DNA from 2 places in the Actinoallomurus vinaceus genome. Region 2 is predicted to be linked to the other one. Evidence: predicted binding sites of a transcription regulator. Region 2 holds the regulator's gene; the other holds the start of a gene.
The links. Region 2 encodes HrcA, which represses chaperone genes, less so after heat shock. Its sites were predicted from a motif close to TTGGCACTCTCNNNNNGAGAGTGCCAA; they were not measured.
Positions count from the first base shown of each region.

Region 1 (9,956 bases), on a different contig from region 2:
ACATCGACTGGGACCTCCTGCACGGCAACCTGCGTCACCTGCTCGACGAGGGGCTGCCGCGCGTCCACGAGCCCGCGATCGCCGCCGCCCCGGAGGACTACGTCAGCTGGGAGTACGCCCGCGGTTACGTGGACGGCGTCATCGACAGTGAGGAAGGCCACTCGAGCTGAGGGCCGCGCCGCCGTACCTTTCGAACTGAGGGGCTCGTCGTCGTACCTGCCGTGATCCCCTGAGCGGGCCGCCGGCCGGCCGTGATCGCCGTTACCTGAAGGAGACCGCCCTACCGGCGGTCGTGATCCGCTGACGTGCGGCCGGTGCCCGAAGAGCGCCTCTTGGCCGTGCGCCGCGACCGGTCGGGATCCGTGGCGGACGTCTCACCAGATGGCTTCGACGTGGTGGGGGACGTGGACGGGCTCGGGGTGGGATCGGCCGGCGCGGTCGGGGTCGGGGTCGGCGACGGGCTGGTCGAGTGCCCGGTGTCCGGGCCGTGCCCCCGGGGATGCTTCGGCCCGACGTAGCCGGGGGTGTGGCCCTTCGCCGGGGCTCCCGCAGGCGGTTTCGTCGGTGCTTCGGACGTCTTCGTCTCGGATGGGCGCGGTGACGCGGCGGGCGTTCTGCCGACGGACGGGCGCGGGCCGCCGGGGAACGCCCGGACGACCGACTCGAGGTGCGCCTTGGAGCGTTCCGAGGCCTCGATGCGGGCCAAGGGCGCGTGGGCCTTCGGCTCGCGATCGCCCCCGCCGCCCGCGACGGCGGCACCCGCCGTCGTCAGCAGGACCGTGACCGCGCCGAACGTGACGAACGCCCGGACGACCGGGCGGCCTGACGTCTTCGAGCCACCGCACGACACACGCGGTGGGGGCGCGGGCAACGGCGGCGCGTCCACGTCGACGTCGGCGATCAGGGCGGCCAGCAGGCGTGCGGCCGGGTCGTCGGACGGTTCGAATCCGGCGCCCGGATCGGTGACGCGGCGCCCGGCCAGAGCGTCGAACAGGTCGCCGCTACGGCTGATCTCACTGAGGTCGAGCGGCTCGGGAGTGGCGGTACCCCCACCGGTCAAGCGATCGACTCCTCACTCGCCATCGCTCGAAGACGGGCGAGAGCCCGGTGCTGGGCGACGCGGACGGCCCCGGCTGACATGCCCAGTACATTACCGGTCTCCTCAGCCGACAGACCTGCCACCACCCGCAGAAGCACCAATTCCTTCTGATGATCCGGCAACCGGTCGAGAAGGTCCCTGGCGCGTTCGGCCTCGATGTAGCGGACGACCGTCTCCTCGGGGCCCGGCCGCTCGTCGGGGCCGTCGGGCAGGTCCTCGGTGGGCACGGCGGCGCGGATCGCGCTGCGCAGCGCATCCGCGATCTTGTGCGACGCGATGCCGAAGACGAACGAGGCGAACGGCCGGCCCATGTCGCGGTAGCGCGGTAGCGCACCGAGCACGGCGATGCACACCTCTTGGGCCACATCGTCCGCGATGTGGTACTGCCCCGACACCCGGCCGAGCCGTGCCCGGCAGTAGCGTACGACCATGGGGCGTACCCGCCCGATCAGGGACTCGACCGCCTCCGGGTCGCCTTGGACTGCAAGGCTCGTGAGTTCCCTGAGCTCGTTGTCGTCGGCTTTCGCCGGACGTCTCCCCCGTATTTCGTCGGCAGCACCCCGAACCGCGGCCCCGGCGATCGCTCCCTCGGTCACGAAAGCATGATGCCCACCGAGATCGCGCCTGTCTCCATCGTTGATGACAACGGAATGGTCACAGTACTGATCCCGACCCGCCTTTATCTCTCAACGTGATCGATCAACTACATACAGTCAGCGAACGGGCGCCCCGAGACGACGGATGCCCCCGCCACATCCGTGGCGAGGGCATCCGGGTGATCTTCCGGCCGTCGTACCGGCCGAATCGATGATCAGTGGCCGTGGCCGTGACCGTGACCACCGGCAGCGGCGTCCGGCTCTTCCTCCGGCTTGTCCGCGACCAGCGCCTCGGTCGTGAGCAGCATGCCGGCGATCGACGCGGCGTTGCTGACCGCGGAGCGGGTCACCTTGACCGGGTCGATGACGCCCTGGGCGATCAGGTCGCCGTACTCCCCGGTCGCGGCGTTGAAGCCGGAGCCGACCGGCAGCGCCTCGACCTTGGAGACGACGACGTAGCCCTCGTTGCCGCCGTTCTCGGCGATCCAGCGCTGCGGCTCGACCAGCGCGCGGCGGACGGCCTCCGCGCCGGTGGCCTCGTCGCCGGACAGCCCGAGCGCGTCGAAGCCCTCCTTGGCGACGTGCACGAGCGCGCTGCCGCCGCCGGAGACGATGCCCTCCTCGATCGCCGCGCGGGTCGCGGAGATGGCGTCCTCGAGACGGTGCTTCTTCTCCTTCAGCTCCACCTCGGTGGCGGCGCCGACACGCAGGACGCAGACGCCCCCGGCCAGCTTCGCCAGGCGCTCCTGCAGCTTCTCGCGGTCCCAGTCGGAGTCGCTGCCCTCGATCTCGCGGCGGATCTGGCGGATCCGGTCCTCGATCGAGGCCGCCTCGCCGTCGCCGTCGACGACGGTGGTGGCGTCCTTGGTGACGGTCACCCGCCGGGCGCGGCCCAGCACGTCGAGGTCGACGCCGTCCAGCTTGAGGCCGACGGCCTCGGTGACGACCTGGCCGCCGGTGAGGACGGCCATGTCCTCCAGCATCGCCTTGCGGCGGTCGCCGAAGCCCGGCGCCTTGACCGCGACGCTGACGAACGTGCCGCGCAGCTTGTTCTGCACCAGGAGCGCGAGGGCCTCGCCCTCGACGTCCTCGGCGATGACCAGCAGCGGCTTACGGGTCTGGGCGACCTTCTCCGCCAGCGGCAGGAACTCCGTGACGTTGGAGATCTTGCCGTCGTGGATGAGGATGTAGGCGTCCTCGAGGACCGCCTCCATCCGCTCCGGGTCGGTCACCATGTACGGCGACAGGTAGCCCTTGTCGAACTGGAGACCCTCGGTGAACTCCAGCTCCAGGCCCATCGTGTGGGCCTCCTCGACGGTGATGACACCGTCCTTGCCCACCTTGTCGAACGCCTCGGCGATCAGCTCACCGATCTTGGCGTCCTGGGCGGAGATGGTCGCGACGTGCGCGATCGACTCCTTGTCGTCGACCTCGCGGGCCGACTTGAGCAGCTGCTCGGAGACGTAGTTGGCGGCGGCGTCGATGCCTCGCTTGAGGTTGATCGGCGACGCGCCGGCAGCGACGTTGCGCAGCCCCTCGCGGACGAGCGCCTGTGCCAGGACCGTCGCGGTGGTGGTGCCGTCACCCGCGATGTCGTTGGTCTTGGTGGCGACCTCCTTGGCGAGCTGCGCGCCGAGGTTCTCGTACGGGTCGTCGAGCTCCACCTCACGGGCGATGGTGACACCGTCGTTCGTGATGGTGGGGGCGCCCCACTTCTTGTCGATGACGACGTTGCGGCCGCGCGGGCCGATCGTCACCTTGACGGCGTCCGCGAGGGCGTTGACTCCGCGCTCAAGGGCGCGGCGCGCGTCCTCGTCGAACTCCAGGATCTTCGGCATTGGGAAGCTCCAAGTATGGGTGTCCGTGGACGTGCACAGCCCCGGCCACCCTCATAGGGGTATGACCGGGGCGGCGCATTCGTTCGGGTCTTACTTCTCGACGACGGCGAGCACGTCGCGGGCCGACAGCACGAGGTACTCCTCGTTGTTGTACTTGACCTCGGTGCCGCCGTACTTGCTGTAGAGGACGACGTCCCCGACCTTGACGTCGAGCGGGACGCGCTTCTCACCCTTGTCGTCGAAGCGACCCGGCCCGACGGCGAGAACAGTGCCCTCCTGGGGCTTCTCCTTGGCCGTGTCGGGAATCACCAGACCCGACGCGGTGGTCTGCTCGGCCTCGAGGGGCTGGACGACGATGCGGTCCTCGAGCGGCTTGAGAACAACCTTGGTGGCGGTCGACACGATCTGACCTTCCCCTTCGATTGCGTATCCTCGGCCGACCAGAGCGGCCAGCCGCATGTTGGAGACGCGACCACGGTGGCCTGCCGTCGCGGGTGCCAGACCAGCCTGTCGCTTGATTGGCACTCTCATAGGGAGAGTGCCAAGTTGGAGATTATGCCGTGGCCGGGAACGCGTCAACACGGGGTCCCGCGCGCCGCCCACCTGTCGTTATATGCGACTTTCGCGAGGATCACCCGACGGCCCGATGCGGGCCGACAGGATCCGCCCGGCGACCCGGCATAGTCCAGCGCCACCAGGCTCGCCGGCCGCCCGGTCCGGCCCACTGCCGCTCGGCCACTACGGTCGTCGGGTGGACATCGCCGCATTTCAGGGGCTGCTCACCCCCGAAGGCCAGGGACTGCTCGGCGAGATCGGCGCCGCCGACGTCGACGAGCGCACGCTCCTGGCCACCGCCTCCCGGCTGCGTACCCGCCACCCTGCCGAACTGGTCGGCGCCGCGCTCACGCAGGCGCGGCTCCGTGTGCGCGGGCGGGCCAAGTTCGGGGCCGACGCGGACCGCATGTACTTCACGCCGCAAGGGCTCGAGCAGGCGACTCGGGCGAGCGTCGCCCGGCACCGGGCGCAGCGGTTCGCCGGCCGGCTCGACGGTCGCGGGACGGTACTCGACCTGGGCTGCGGCATCGGCGGCGACCTCCTCGCGCGCGCCCACGCGGGCGTCGGCGGGATCGGCGTGGAGCTGGACCCGCTCACCGCCGCCGTCGCACGGGCGAACCTCCGCGCCTTCGCCCTGGAGGACCTGGCGGACGTACGGCCGGGCGACGCCGCGGCACAGGATCCGGACGGGCACGCCGCGGTCTTCGCCGACCCGGGCCGCCGTACCTCCCGTGGGCGGGTCTTCGACCCGGAGGCGTACCTGCCGCCGCTGGGCACCGTGCTCGCCATCGCCGGACGGGCGCCCGGCGGCTGCGTCAAGGTGGCGCCGGGCATCCCCCACGAGGCCGTGCCCCCGGGAGCGGAGGCCGAATGGATCTCCGACGGCGGCGAGGTGAAGGAGGCGGCGCTGTGGCTCGGCCACCTGGCGGGCGACACACCACGCCGGGCGACCGTCCTGCGACCGGGCCGGGAGGCCGCCACCCTGACGGCCGAGCCCGACCTCGGGCCGCCCCCGATCGCCGACTGGCGCCGCTATCTGTACGAACCGGACGGCGCGGTGGTCCGGGCGCATCTGGTGGCCGAAGTCGCGGCCCGGCTCGACGGAGCGCTGGCCGACCCCCGGATCGCCTACATCACCTCGGACGCGCTGCGTGCGACGCCGTTCGCCCGGCCGTACGAGATCCTGGACGTCCTGCCGTTCGCGGTGAAGCGGGTACGGGCGGCGCTGCGCGAACACCGGACGGGCACCCTCACGATCAAGAAGCGCGGCTTCGCGGGCGACGTCGAGCGGCTGCGCCGCGACCTGCGCACGGACGGCACCGAGGAACGCGTCCTCGTACTCACCCGCGTGGGCGACGCCCCGACCGCCCTGATCTGCCAAGAGGCCTGAGCGAGACGACGCCGGGCGCCGAAGGGCCGGTCCGACGGTGGCACCGCCCCGTGGTTGCCGTTCGAGCACGGGCCGCGCGGTACGCGGCGTGGGTGGTGGCGCGCGGGGGTGGGCGACACGCCAGAGTCCGGCAAAGACCACGGTCACGACCGTGTCCGGCTGACTACTCTTGGCGACCGGAAGCCCGCGCCGCGGGCGCGATGACGGGTGCGCGCCGGGCAGGCGCGGGCGAACATGGGGGCGAACGATGGCCGACGCCGTACTGCGGTGTCCGAAGTGCGGTGCCGGAATGGTGGCTTTCCAGCGGGGCGGCATCGTGTTCGAGGAGTGCTCCCGCTGCCGCGGAGTGTTCCTCGGGCGGGGGGAGCTCGACCGCCTGATGTGGCGCGGCACAGGGCAGATCGCCGCCGTCTGCGGCCATCCGGCGGGGCTCTCGTACGAGGGCCGGCACCGTCGCGCCTGAAAAGGGCAATTTGCCGCAGCCGACTAGGAATCTCTTTTCCCTGAATTTCTTTTCTTCGGCTCGATGACCTTGGTTCGCTCAATAGAGTGTCTCCTCGCGATCCACGCCGCCGCCATTTCCGGCAGGGCAAACGAAGGAGCACCCGGGTGGACACCAATCACAACTTCCTGCAGACAGGGGGTCAGCCGGTCTCGGACCGAATGCGAGAATTGCTAGCCCGCGCGGCGCAAGATCACGTCTATGAGCAGCGATCGACGGGGCAGCTCCTGGACGAGATCCACCAGCGGCTGGAGGGAATAGAGTGGCTGCTCCGCGAGGTCCGGGAGCGTGAGCTCACCGGGCTGACGACCCAGCTCGACACCGTCCGCGGGCAGGTCGACGAGCTGTACGGCAAGCCTCCGGAGTGGGCCGAGGGGCTGGCCGAGCACATCGAGTCGGTGGGCGAGCGGGTCAAGCCCGTCGCCGAGTTGCCCTCCCTCTGGGCCGACGTCGGCGTCATCGCCGAGAACGTCGACGAGGGCCTGGCCCGCATCCAGGCCGTGCTCGACTCCAGCCGGAGCATCACCGACGCGACGCTGCAGGCCGCCCAGCAGATGGACGACCTGACCAAGCGCCTCGACCGGCTCGCGGGCACGATGGAGGCCGCGTCGGTCCGGTTCAACCGGCTGGACAAGACACTCGCCGATCTCGGGCACCGGTCCGAGAAGCTCGAGCATGAGATCAACGGCGTCGCCGGCAAGGTCGACCAGTCGCTGAACGACATGGCCGAGCGCTTCGAGCAGGGCCTCGAGGCCGTCAACGGCCGGGTCGAGGGCGTCGGCGGCCGCCTCGACGGCATCGACGGCCGCCTGGAAGGCCTGTCCGGCAAGCTCCGCGGGGTCGAGGGGCATTTCCAGGCGCTGGAGGCCAAGGTCGACGGGGCCTCCGACCGCGTCGAGGGGGTCGACCAGCAGATCGATCGGCTGCCGGTGACGCTGGAGGTCGCCGAGCTGCACCGCAAGATCGCCGCGATCGGCGACCGCCCGCTCATCGATCCCACCGACCGGTTCGACGCCTTGGAGAAGCGCCTGTCCGAGGCGGTCGACCCGCTGATCGACGAGTTGCGCGCCCGGCCCGACCGGGACGAGAGCGAGGAGACGTTGACGAAGGTCATCGACGCCTCCCGCGTCGACCTGACCAAGCACATGGAGATGTTGCGCGAGGACCTCCTGCGCCAGGTCGTGGGGGTGAACGACGACGTCAACCAGCGGGTCGCCGGGGTGCAGCACGATGTGACCAAGCAGGTGACGACCGTCCATGAGGACCTGATGAAGCGGCTCGTCACGCTGGAGGAGACGATGCTGGCGCTGGCCGAAGCGTTGCTCCGGCCGCGGCGCGACGGCAAGGACTGATGGGCGTGGCCGCTCACAAATCACCTTAGAGCGGCCACTCCGTCAATATTCCCCCATTAACCGCAATTTGTACGGCCGACCCGCAAGGACATGCCATTCGCACTGCCTCGCATCGATAAAATCACTACCGATCCTCGGCCGAATCCGTTTTGATGGGGGCCGTGACCTTCCCCACGCTCTCCGATCCGCCGAGCGCCGCCACGCTGCGCTGGATCGAAAAATGCCTGGGGCCCGGCAGTGAGGTGAAAATGGTCCGGCCCATCGTCGGCGGCCTGGCCCATGTCAACCACGCGGTGCTGGCGGAGAGCCGCTCGGGCACCGTGCATCGCCTGGTGCTGCGGCGCTGGGCGTCGTCCGGCTGGCCCGTCATCGACATCGACTTCTCCCCCGAGCTCGAGATCGCGGCGCTGACCCTGCTCACCGCGTGTGAGATCCCCACGCCCACGCTCGTGGCCGCAGACCCCTCCGGCGCCCACTGTGACGTCCCCGCACTGCTGATCACCCGGCTGCCCGGCCACCCGCCCCGGCCTTCCCCCGCCGAACTGCCCGAATACCTCATCCAGCTGGCGGCCGCGCTGCTCCCCGTGCACGACGTCGCGGGGGCGCCGACGATGCCGCCCTACCGCCCGTACAACCGGCTTGAGATCAGGCTCGCCCCGCGGCACGCCCGCCGACCGGCGCTGTGGGAGCACGCGCTGGACGTCGCCGCCGGCCCCACCCCCGGCGCCGTGCCGCACTTCATCCACCGTGACTACCACCCCGACAACACACTGTGGGCGGGCGGCCGCCTGACCGGCATCGTCGACTGGTCCACCGCCGCGTACGGCCCGATCGCCATCGACATCGCCCACATGCGCCGCGCCCTGGCCCTCCGGTACGACGTCACGGTCGCCGACCGTTTCTCCGCCTGCTTCGACCAGGTGTCCGGCGGCTACCGCCACGACCCGTACTGGGACCTGCGCACGGTCCTCGACCTGCTCCCCGAGCAGCCCGACCGGACGATCGCCGACCGCGACATCCCGGCCCTGGAGGATCTGCTCGACCACGCCCTCGCCGACCTCGGCGCCCCGGCCCGCTTCTGACGGGAGCCGCCGGGTCGGGCGTGGAGCAGGCTCGGTGCCGAGCGCCCGCTTGGCGGCGACGATTCCGCGCGCGGCACGTGGCGTCCGCCCGATGAGGGCGAGGTGACGTCATGATGACGTCACAGCGCCCCTGCTCAGCCATCGGTGCGCCTCAGACGCCGCCCTCCCCCGTCGCTCCGGTCGCCGCATCGGACGGCGTCGCTCCTCGGTCCAGGCGGCGTCGCGCCTCTCTGGCTCGCTACGTCAGGGGCCCTCGGCTCGCCGAGCCCCGCGCCGTGGCGGCGCGGGGCTCGGTCATGGGTGAGTACGTCCCCCTCCGGCCGTACCCGCCCACGTTTGCGGCCGCTGAGCGGTTCAGGCCCCGGTGGCCCGTCCCGCCCGGACCCGTACCAGCAGGTCGTCGAGCTGGGAGACGGCGGGCTGCCAGTCACGCGGTACGACGTGGCACCTGCGCGCCCGCCGCTCGCCGTAGGTGATCGAGTAGGCGATGTGGTCGGCGATGTCGCACCCGGCCGGGGAGGACCACCAGGTCCGGATCCGGTCCAGGTTCGCGCGTAGGCCGTCGAGTTCGGCGGCGCTGAGGGTGATCTCCGCCGGCTTGGACGAGACGCGGGCCACGCCCGCCGCGTCGACGGTGACCGTGTCACCGAAGCCGGCGAACCCGCCCGTCCGCGTGTAGGTGACGAGCGTCGGCCCCCCGGCCGGAGAGGCCGGTTCCATCGTGGCGGCGTACGCGCCGGTGGCGGTGGTCGCCGTCGTTACGAATAGCGTGAAAATGAAAAGAATAATGCGTCGCATGTCCACCTCTTTGTGGCGTGCGCCGATGAATTCAGCGGCGCGAAGCAGAACAGGAGTGAAGCGCGGCGAAATCGCGGTTCAGCGATATCACCTCTTGGCGCGGAGCTCCGTCGACTCGGGACCCCGCCGTCCCGAGCCGACGTCCAGGGAAGCTCGCGAAGTGACCGGATGACACCCCGGTCGACCTGGATTTTCTCCGTCAGAAGGCGAAGATCACGCCTCCTGTCGCGCGGACCGCCGCGCAGCGATTGAAGAACGTCCGCGTATAGCGACGCGAACGACCGTTCCATCGGCCCTGCGCGGTAACCCGTACGGGCGCGTAGACCAGCGTGCACGCGCCGGCCTCTTCGGGCAGGTCGGCGATCCGCCCCTCGACGGCGCGCAGCTGGTCGCAGGCCGCCGACGCGGCGAGGTGGGTGCCTCCGTCGGGGCCGCAGGTCAGAACGGCCGTACGAGCGGGTTCTCCGCTCTCGACCGGGCTGACGGACAGGGTGTAGACGCCCTGCGGCCAGGTCGACGGCGCGGGCGGTGCCGCCATCGCGACGGGGCCGGCGACCATGGCGGCCACCCCCAGTGCGGTCACCGCGGTGAACCGCCGTCCGCCGGCACGCAGCGAATCAGGCATGCGCATTTCTACCTCCTTGCCAGGCCGGGCTGTGTTCGACAGCCATTTCGGCGTGACGAGGGTCCGCCTTTTGGGCGTTCCCTCGCCATAATGATGGGACCTTTCCACAAAGACCCTTG
Region 1 is NZ_BAABHK010000001.1:1,042,413-1,052,368, reverse strand. It holds gene ABEA24_RS04885 (DUF5319 domain-containing protein) at 1-170, shown strand, start outside; gene ABEA24_RS04880 (hypothetical protein) at 281-1,060, opposite strand; gene ABEA24_RS04875 (sigma-70 family RNA polymerase sigma factor) at 1,057-1,644, opposite strand; gene groL (chaperonin GroEL) at 1,911-3,533, opposite strand; gene groES (co-chaperone GroES) at 3,624-3,935, opposite strand; gene ABEA24_RS04860 (class I SAM-dependent methyltransferase) at 4,285-5,478, shown strand; gene ABEA24_RS04855 (TFIIB-type zinc ribbon-containing protein) at 5,726-5,941, shown strand; gene ABEA24_RS04850 (coiled-coil domain-containing protein) at 6,088-7,332, shown strand; gene ABEA24_RS04845 (phosphotransferase family protein) at 7,494-8,414, shown strand; gene ABEA24_RS04840 (hypothetical protein) at 8,769-9,134, opposite strand; gene ABEA24_RS04835 (SSI family serine proteinase inhibitor) at 9,412-9,843, opposite strand.
Region 1: the regulator HrcA is predicted to act here: its motif matches at 4,052-4,078, upstream of groES (co-chaperone GroES).

Region 2 (9,956 bases):
CCGGGGTCAGCGCATGTTATCGCGGCGGGGACGGCGTGGTCGTCTACGAATCGTTACGCGCGCGGGTGTGCAAGGTTGGCCAAGACACTCCCCCGTCTGGTTATCGTTGCTCTCACGCGAACCCCCGCGCCGGATGCGCATCAAATCCAAGCCGGGTGACGTTCGCACGAACCTGCTGGGTCACGGCGTTCGTCCAATGAGACGACACCCGATGACGGCACTGACGGGCGGATAAGGCGAGACGAGGAATGCCCTTTCGTAAACCTGACGGCGAGGGCACGCGTCCTACTGATGTGACCGAGACCCTCGTGGCCAGAGGAACGACGGGCGCGGTGACCGTTGCCTGGGACGCTGACCAGGCGGTTACCGCGCTTTACAGCGCTCATTACCGCTCTCTCGTACGGCTCAGCGCCCTCCTCGTACGCGACCTCGCGACGGCGGAGGAAGTCGTACAGGACGCCTTCGTCGCCATGCACGGGGCCTGGCGGCGGCTGCGCGATCCGGACAAGGCGCTGTCGTACCTCCGGCAATCGGTGGTCAACCGGTCACGATCCGTACTGCGGCACCGGGCCGTCGTGGAGAAGTACGCTCCCAAGGGCCTGCCCGACGCGCCGAGCGCCGAGAACGGCGCGATCGTCGAACTCGAGCGCACCGCCGTCGTCAAGGCACTGAGCGGGCTGCCCACGCGGCAGCGGGAGGCGCTGGTGCTGCGCTACTACGGGGATCTGTCCGAGGCGGAGATCGCCAATGCCATGGGGATCAGCCGGGGGGCCGTCAAGAGCCACACCGCGCGCGGGATGGCCGCGCTTCGCAGCGTTCTGGAGCAGCTTTAATGACCGAACCCTTCGACGAGTACGGCGAGCGTCTGCGCCGTGTCTTGCACGCGGAAGCGGAAGCGGTCACGCCCTCTCCAGAGGGACTTGAGCAGATCCGCGGCAAGATCGGCAAGAAACGTGAGCGGCGCTTCCTGGCGTGGTTCGCGATTCCGTGGCTGCGTCCGCTGGCGGCCGTCGCCGCCGCGATCGCCGTCGCGGGGGTCGCCGTGTCCGCGACCCCGGCGATCAAGACCTTCGTTCAGACGGGGCACTTCAGCCCCGACGACCACCAGGACGGCGGTACGGCCGTCGCGGGCGGGCAGCATGCGGTGACCGCCGCACCTCCGGTCAACCCCTCCCGGCCGGGAGTGAGCGCGTCGCCCCGTCCGACGTCGGTCCCGACGACGCCCGGGGGCACGCACGTCATCACCGGCCGCAAGTGCCCTCCGGGTGAGGGCACGATCAAGCCGCCGCCCGGCTCGGCCGGCAGTGTGCAGACCGCGGGCCCGTCGCCACGGGTCACGTGCGGGCCGTCGTCGGCGACGTCGCCTCCGGCCTCGCAGGAGACGCCCACGCCGCCTGTGTCGTCACCGACACAGACGGCGTCGACGAGCGTTGCGCCGACCAACGGTGCCCAGCAGCCGTCGACGCAGTCCTCCCCCTGACGAGTACGGACGACCGGCACTCCTGGGCAGCACGTTCCTCCCGTGAGGGGTACCGGCGACCGGCACGTTCGTCCCGTGACGGGTAAAAGCGACCGGCACCGTTGAGGAGCACGGTCGCCGCCGTGACGTGAGGTCTACCAGCGGCCGGTGCGGCTGAGCAGCACGGCGGCCGCCGCGACCCCCGCGGTCGAGGTGCGCAGAACGGTCGGGCCGAGGAGGACCGGTGTTCCGCCCGCGGCCTGGAACGCGGCGATCTCGTCGTCGGTCAGCCCGCCCTCGGGGCCGACGACCACGACGATGTCTCCGGTGTCCGGGACGTCGATCCCGCTCAGCGGCCGCTCCGCCTCCTCGTGCAGGATCACGGCCAGTGCCGCGCCGGCGACGCGCTCGGCCGCCGCGGTCGTGTCCGCGGGCTCGGTCACCTCGGGCAGCCATACCCGGCGGCTCTGCTTGGCCGCCTCGCGCGCCGTGCCGCGCCATCGTGCGAGCGCCTTGGCGCGCCGGTCGCCCCGCCACTGCGTGACGCAGCGGGCGGCCGTCCACGGCACGATCACGTCGACGCCCACCTCGGTCATCGTCTCGACCGCGAGCTCTCCCCGGTCGCCCTTGGGCAGCGCCTGGACGACGACGATCCGGGGTTCCGGGCGGGGAACGTCCCGGCGTGCGACGGCCTCCAGGTGGAGGCTGTCGCGCTCGGCCGAGGCGACGACGCATTCGACGAGCCGGCCCTCCCCGTCGCTCAGGTCGACCCGCTCCCCCGCCCGGAGCCGGCGTACGGCGGCCGCGTGGCGCCCCTCGGGTCCGTCGAGGAGGATCCGATCGGAGTCGAGGCGTGCGGCCTCGGCGAGGAAGAGGGGCGGGCTCATGGCACCGATCGTAGGCGCGTCGCCGTGCCGAGCGCCCGCCCGAGTGGCCCGCCGCGTCAGGACGCCGAGGACAGGCCGAACCGCGTGCCCACCGGGCTGAGCGTGCCGGCCGCCTTGACGGTGTGGAGGATCGGGGCGGTCTCGAGGGTGTGGATTCCGTCGAGGGCACCGAGGCGCCGCGTGAGGTAGTGGTGCAACTCGGTCGGGTCGGAGCAGAGGGCCTGGGCGAGGAGGTTGGTGGGGCCGGTCGTGGCCGCGACGACGGCCAGTTCGGGGTGGCCGGCGAGCGTGGTCGCCACGTGGTCCAGGTGGGCCGGTGCGACGGCCATCCACAGCAGGGCCTGGGTGGTGGCTCCGAGGACGGCGGGGTCGATCTCGACGTCGAAGAAGACCGTGCCGCGGGCGCGCAGGTCGGCGATGCGGCGGGCGACGGTGGCCTGCGACCACCCGGTGGCCCCGGCCAGGTCGGCGTACGAGGCCCGGCCGTCCTGGCGGAGCGCGGCGAGCAACTCCTGGTCCGCGCGCGCCGGAGCGGCAGAGCGTGCCGTACGGGGATGGGCCGACGCGCCGCCGGGACCCCCGTCCGCCTGCACCGGGCGGGCCGTACGGGAGTGGGCCGACGCGCCGCCGAGATCCCCGTCCGCCTGCGCCGGAGGCACAGGGCGGGCCGTACGGGGGCCGGAGGCCGACCCGGCCGGCGCATCGCCGGGACCCCCGTCCGTCTGCGCCAGCCGTGCCGTACGGGGATGGGCCTGCGCGTCGCGGGGCTCCCCGTCCGCGGGCTCCGAGGGTACGGGGCGGGCCGTTTGGGGGCCGGAGGCCGACCCGGCCGGAACGCCGCCGGGATCCACGTCCGCGCCCGTCGGGGGCGCAGGGCGGGTCGTACGGGGGTGGGACGCCGGTCCGGCCGGTGCGTCGCCGGGATCCCCCGCAGGTGACAGTTCCCATTGTTGGCGGTCGCTGAGGGCCTGGGTGACGCCGCGCCAGGCGGTGGGGCCGCCCAGGTAGGTGTGCAGCACGCAGTGGGCGGAGACGGCGGTGATCCCGGCTCGGCGCGGGATGTCGCGCAGCAGCAGGGCGCGGGAGACCTCGACGCCGTGCGGCGCGTGGATGAGAGTGAAGATCTCCGTGCCGCCCGAGACCAGCTTGACCCATGAGGTGTCCGGCCGCCGGGCGAGGGAGTGCGCGAGCGTCTGCGCGGTGGCCGGGGTCGTGGTGAGCCGCACCATCCACTGGGTGTGCCCGGCCTGGCGGGTCTCGGCGAGGCCGACCACGCGGAGGCCCGCTTCGCCGCGCAGCCGCCGGTATCGGCGCGCCACGGTCTGGGTGGACACGCCGAGGACCGTGGCGATCCGGCTGAACGGTGCCCGTCCGTCGATGTAGAGGGCGTGGATGATGCACCGGTCGAGATCGTCGAGCATGCACCGATCTTGCACCAGTCACGCCTCGGATGGAAACAATCCGCCGATCTCGCGCCGTGGGTGGAACGGCCCGCTTCGCCCTCGCACGCTGGATCGCGACATCGGGCGTGACCGGAAGGAAGATCGATGGAGATACGGGAAGGGTCGGTGGGAGCGGCGTACCGCTTCCGCGGGCTCGCGCTGGGCGCCCTGCTGGTCGCCGAGGCGATGAACCTGCTGGACGCGACGATCGTGCAGGTCGCCGCGCCGGTCATCCACACGGACCTGGGCGGTGCCGAGACCGACATCCAGTGGTTCAGCGCGGCCTACACGCTGCCGTTCGCGATGCTGCTGGTCATGGGCGGCCGGCTGGGCGACATGGTGGGGCGCAGGCGCGTGTTCGCGGTCGGGGTGGCGGGCTTCGCGCTCGCGTCGCTGTCGTGCGCGCTGGCGCCCGGGGCCGGGGCGCTGATCGCCGCCCGAGCGGTCCAGGGTGCCGCCGCCGCGTTGATCATTCCGCAGACGATCGGGCTGATCCGCGCCATGTTCGACGGTGCCGAGCTGGCCAAGGCGATGGGGAGCATCGGGCCGGTGATGGGCCTGGCCGCGATCTGCGGGCCGGTGCTGGGGGCGGTGCTCACGCACGCCGACCTGTTCGGCTCCTCCTGGCGTTCGGTGTTCCTCGTCAACCTGCCGCTCGCGGCCGTCGTGCTGGCCGTGGTTCCGAGGATGCGCGAGGACAGGGCGGAGGCGCGGCCGCGCCTGGACCTGCTCGGCACGGTGCTGGCGATCGCCGGAGCCGGACTGGTCGTCCATCCCTTGATTCAGAGCGGGACCGCCGGTGTGCGGGCGGGCGGCTGGGCCGAGATGGGCGCCGGGGCCGTGGTCCTGGTGGCGTTCGGTCTTCAGCAGCGGTACGCCGCCCGGCGCGGTGGCCGTCCGCTGGTCGAGCCGAGCCTGTTCCGCGACCGGGGCTTCCCGGCCGCGCTGGCGACCTCGACGCTGTTCTTCGCCGTGATGAACGGGCTGATGCTGGTCGTCGTGGTGCAGGTGCAGGTCGGGCTGGGCGACGACGTCCTCACCGCCGGGCTGACGCTGCTGCCGTGGTCCTGCGGCATGGCGATCTCCTCGTGGGTCTCGGGGACGCGCCTGGTGCCGCGGTACGGATCACGGATGATGTTCGCCGGGCTGGCCGTCATGCTCGCCGGCCTCCTCGCCACGGTCGCCGTCTACGCCGGCGCCCGGCCGGGCGCCTACCCCTGGGCGTTGCTCGGCGCGCTGGGGCTGTGCGGGATCGGGAACGGGCTGTTCACCGTGCCGTTCTTCACCACCGCCCTCACGCGGGTGCGCCCGCACGAGACGGGGTCGGCCGCCGGGCTGCTCAACGCGGTCCAGCAGTTCGGCGGCACTCTGGGCATCGCCCTGCTGGGGACGGTCTTCTTCCGCTCCCTGGCCACGGGGTCCCGGGCGGGCCGCGGATCCGGGGCCGCGTCACTGCACGCCGTCGGGCTGACCTTCTGGCTCGCAGCGGGGCTGCTCGTCGCGACGATCGTCACGGCGGCGCTGATGCGAACCCGCGAGGCACCGCCGGAGCGGGAGCCGGAGCCGGAGAACCGGTCCGCGGCACCCGCTCACGGATGACGGAAGCCCCGCCCACGTGACGCGGACCCACCCACGTGACGGCGACCCGCCCACGCGACGCAGACCCGCCTACACGACGGAGACCGGCCACGTGACGCAGGCCGGCCCACGTGACGCAGACCCACCCGCGTGGCGGAGACGCACCCATGTGACGGAGACCCGCTCGCGTGACGGAGGCGTGACGAAGGCCGCCTATGTGTCCGACTACGTGACGGAGACCGGCCCACGCGACAGCGACCCGCTCACGTGACAGAGATCCCTCACGGATGACGAAGGCCCCGTCCGGTCCGGACGGGGCCTTCGCAAAAACCTCAGCGGCCGTTGAAGGCGTCGCGGAGGCGGGAGAAGAAGCCCTGCTGGCCCGGGGAGAACTTGCCCGGCGGGCGCTCCTCGCCGCGCAGGCTCGCCAGCTTGCGCAGCAGTTCCTCCTGCTCCTCGTCGAGCTTGGTCGGCGTCTCGATGTTCACGTGGATCATCAGGTCGCCGCGGCCGCTGTCGTTGAGGTGCTTGACGCCCCGGCCGTACATCGGGATCACCTGGCCGGACTGGGTGCCGGGCCGGATGTCGATCTCCTCGGGGCCGTCGAGGGTCTCGACGGTCAGCGTGGTGCCGAGTGCGGCGGCGGTCATCGGGACCTGGGCGGTGCAGTGCAGGTCGTCGCCCTGCCGTTCGAAGATCGCGTGCGGACGCTCGACGATCTCCAGGAACAGGTCGCCGGCCGGTCCGCCGCCCGGGCCGACCTCGCCCTCACCGGCGAGCTGGATGTGGGTGCCGTTCTCGACACCGGCGGGGATGCGTACCTTGATCGTGCGGCGGGTGCGGACCCGGCCGTCGCCGGAGCACTCCGGGCACGGGGTGCGGATCATGGTGCCGTAGCCGCCGCACTGCGGGCAGGCTCGCGACGTCATGACCTGGCCGAGGAACGACCGGGTGACCTGCTGCACCTCGCCCCGGCCGTGGCACATGTCGCACGTCTCGGGGTGCGTGCCCGGGGCCGTACCGGCGCCCGAGCAGTGGTTGCACACGACGGCGGTGTCGACCGTGAGCTCGCGCGTGGTGCCGAACGCCGTCTCCGACAGGTCCAGCTCGACGCGCACGGTGCCGTTGCGGCCCCGTCGGGCCCGGGTGCGCGGCCCGCGCTGGGTGGTGGTGCCGAAGAAGGCGTCCATGATGTCGCTGAACGGGAATCCCGCGCCGAAGCCGCCGGCTCCCGCGCCGGCACCGGCCGCGAACGGGTCGGCGCCCAGGTCGTACATCTCGCGCTTCTTCGGGTCGGAGAGCACCTCGTACGCCTGGGTGATCTCCTTGAACCGCTCCTGGGTGGCCGGATCAGGATTGACGTCCGGGTGCAGCTCGCGCGCGAGCCTCCGGTACGCCTTCTTGATCTCGTCCGCGCTGGCGTCCCGGCGCACCCCGAGGGTCGCGTAGTAGTCGTTCGCCACTTACGACCCCGCCAGTATCTGACCGACGTAACGTGCCACTGCGCGCACTGCTCCCATCGTCCCGGGGTAGTCCATCCGCGTCGGACCGAGCACGCCGAGCCGGGCCACGGCCTGGTCGCCCGCGCCGTAGCCGGTGGCGACCACCGATGTCGTGCGCAGGCCCTCATGCGGGTTCTCGGTGCCGATCCGCACGGTGAGGCCGGAGGGGTTCTCCGCCTCGCCGAGCAGTCGCATCAGGACGACCTGTTCTTCCAGGGCCTCCAGCACGTCACGGAGGCTCTGGGACAAGTCGGCGCGAGCGAGGTTCGCCGCGCCGCCGATGATTATCTTCTCTTCGTGCTTCTCGACGAGGCTCTCGAGGAGGACCGACAGCACCGTCGCGGCCAGGGGCCGCTCGCCGACCGGCACGTGCTCCGTCAGGTCGGCCATGACGTCGGGCACGTCGGTGAGCCAGCACCCGTCGAGACGCGCGTTGAGCAGCGCCCGCAGGTGCGCGATGGCCTCGTCGGAGACGTCCTCGTGGGTCTCGATGGCCCGCTGCTCGACGCGGCCGGTGTTGGTGATGACCACGAGCAGGAGTCGCTGGGCCGCGATCGGCACCAGCTCGACGTGCCGTACCGACGAACGCGTCAGCGAGGGGTACTGCACGACGGCGACCTGCCGCGTCAGCTGTGCCAGCAGCCGGACCGTACGGCTCACGACGTCGTCGAGGTCGTAGGCGTTGGCGAGGAACGTCTCGATGGCGCGCCGCTCGGCCGCGGACAGCGGCTTGATCGTGGACAGCCGGTCGACGAACAGCCGGTATCCCTTGTCGGTCGGCACGCGTCCGGCGCTCGTGTGAGGCTGGGCGATGTAGCCCTGCTCCTCGAGCACCGCCATGTCGTTGCGGATCGTGGCCGGCGAGACGCCGAGATTGTGCCGGTCGACCAGCGCCTTGGAACCCACCGGCTCATGGGTGGACACGTAATCTTCGACGATGGCTCGCAGCACGGCCAGCTTTCGATCGTCGAGCACGCACTCACCTCCCGTGTCCGCAGCCCTTCAATCTGGCACTCTTCTCCTCTGAGTGCCAAGTGTACGGCTCGGCGGCACACACGAGGAGACGCCGGTGGATCACGTTCTCGCGTCGAGCGTGGCAGAGTCACTCCTGTGACCTGGCACGAAGTTGCGGAACGCTGTTTCCAGCGCCGTTATTCCGACTTCGACGTGACCGTTGGGGTCATCGTCGGGGCCGCGGGCGCCGTCGTCATCGACACCCGCGCGAGTGTCGCACAGGGCGTGCGGCTACGCGACGACGTCCGGCGGCTCGGCGTCGAGGATCCCATCGTCGTCAACACCCACGGCCACTTCGACCACTGCTTCGGCAACGCCGCCTTCACCGGGGTGCGGTGGGGGCACGCGTCGTTGCCGGACTACCTGGCGCACACCGTACGGCCGATGCTGGCACGCGAGTTCCCCGGGTGGGCGGAGAAGGTCGAGACCGACCTCCTGCTCGCGCCGGACCACCTCGTCACCGACCACGCCGAGCTCGGCCTGGGCGACCGCGTCGTCGAGCTGCGGTACTTCGGCCGGGGCCACACGGACGGCGATCTCGTGGCATGGGTTCCCGACGCCCGGTGCGCGTTCACCGGCGACCTGATCGAACAGTCGGGCCCGCCGTCGTACGGCGGCGACTCGTTCCCGCTGGAGTGGCCCGGCACCCTGGCCGCGCTGCTGCGGACCGTGGACGGCGTGCTCGTGCCCGGGCACGGGGAGCCCGTCGATCCGGCGTTCGCGGCCCGCCAGCGCGAGGAGATCGACCTGGTGGCCCGCCGGGTGCGGGAGACGCACGCCGCGGGGCTGGACGTCGAGGAGGCCCTCGCCACGGGCGGCTGGCCGTACCCTGCCGAGACGCTGCGCGAGGCGATCCGGCGCGGCCACGATCATCTGGACCCGCGCCCTGGATCAGGATGAGCCGCCCGGACGATCCGAACCCGGGATCGGGGCGGGCCGCCTGGACGATCGGGCCGGTAAGGGATCAGGGTGAGCGCACCCGCTCGGCTCGTGACCGGTACGGTGCGACGGGTGCGGAGCAAAGACTATGGACGCGACGTTCTGTCCGGCGACTGGCGCCGCCCGAAGAAAGGGCAGATCCCGGACGTCGCCGCCGAGCCCGGCCTGGTCGCCGAGGACCCGTCGAGCGGTTTCTGCGGCGCGGTCGTCGCCTGTGAGAAGGACGCGGTGACCCTGGAGGACCGGTTCGGCAAGCGCCGGGTCTTCCCCCTCACCAAGGCAGGGTTCCTGATCGACGGCAAGCCGGTGACGCTCGTCCGCCCCGTACGGGCGGCGGGGCCGTCGCGGTCGGCGTCCGGCTCGATCGCCGTACCGAACCTCCGGGCGCGCGTCGCGCAGGAGAGCCGGATCTACGTCGAAGGCCGCCACGACGCCGAACTCGTGGAGAAGATCTGGGGGCACGACCTGCGGGTCGAGGGTGTCGTCGTGGAGTACCTCGAAGGCGTCGACCACCTCCCCGACATCGTCGAGGAGTTCGGCCCCGGGCCGGAACGCCGGCTGGGCGTGCTCGTCGACCACCTCGTGGCCGGTTCGAAGGAGAGCCGCATCGCCGGCGAGGTCTCCTCGCCGTACGTCCTCGTCACCGGTCACCCCTTCATCGACATCTGGGAGGCCGTGAAGCCGTCGGTGCTCGGCATCGCGGCGTGGCCCCGGGTGCCGCGCGGGACGCCCTGGAAGGAAGGCGTCATCGCCGCCCTCGGCTGGAGGGGCGAGCCGGGCGAGGTGTGGCAGGCGATCCTCGGCCGGGTCCGCGCCTACACCGACCTGGAGCCCGCGCTGCTCGGGCGGGTCGAGGAGCTGATCGACTTCGTCACCGTCCCGCAACGGGGCTGAGGACGGCGCAACCATCCCGCGTCGGCGTACGTCTCATACACTGCGACCTCTTTCGGTCACCCACCGACATCTCCCCATGTTCCGCTAGAAGGGACGCCACCAATGACCTATGGCCAGCAACCGGGCTACGGACGGCCCGGCCTCGGCGGACCGGGTTACGGCCCCGGCCCGGGAGGCCAGGGGTACGGGCCGGGCCACGGAGGCCAGGGCCATGGACGGGCACCGGTCCAGGGCCACGGGC
Region 2 is NZ_BAABHK010000004.1:124,336-134,291, forward strand. It holds gene ABEA24_RS15765 (SigE family RNA polymerase sigma factor) at 294-833, shown strand; gene ABEA24_RS15770 (hypothetical protein) at 833-1,480, shown strand; gene ABEA24_RS15775 (16S rRNA (uracil(1498)-N(3))-methyltransferase) at 1,615-2,346, opposite strand; gene ABEA24_RS15780 (Lrp/AsnC family transcriptional regulator) at 2,403-3,767, opposite strand; gene ABEA24_RS15785 (MFS transporter) at 3,894-5,387, shown strand; gene dnaJ (molecular chaperone DnaJ) at 5,699-6,829, opposite strand; gene hrcA (heat-inducible transcriptional repressor HrcA) at 6,830-7,843, opposite strand; gene ABEA24_RS15800 (MBL fold metallo-hydrolase) at 7,979-8,782, shown strand; gene ABEA24_RS15805 (DUF3097 domain-containing protein) at 8,894-9,715, shown strand; gene ABEA24_RS15810 (DUF4870 domain-containing protein) at 9,818-9,956, shown strand, end outside.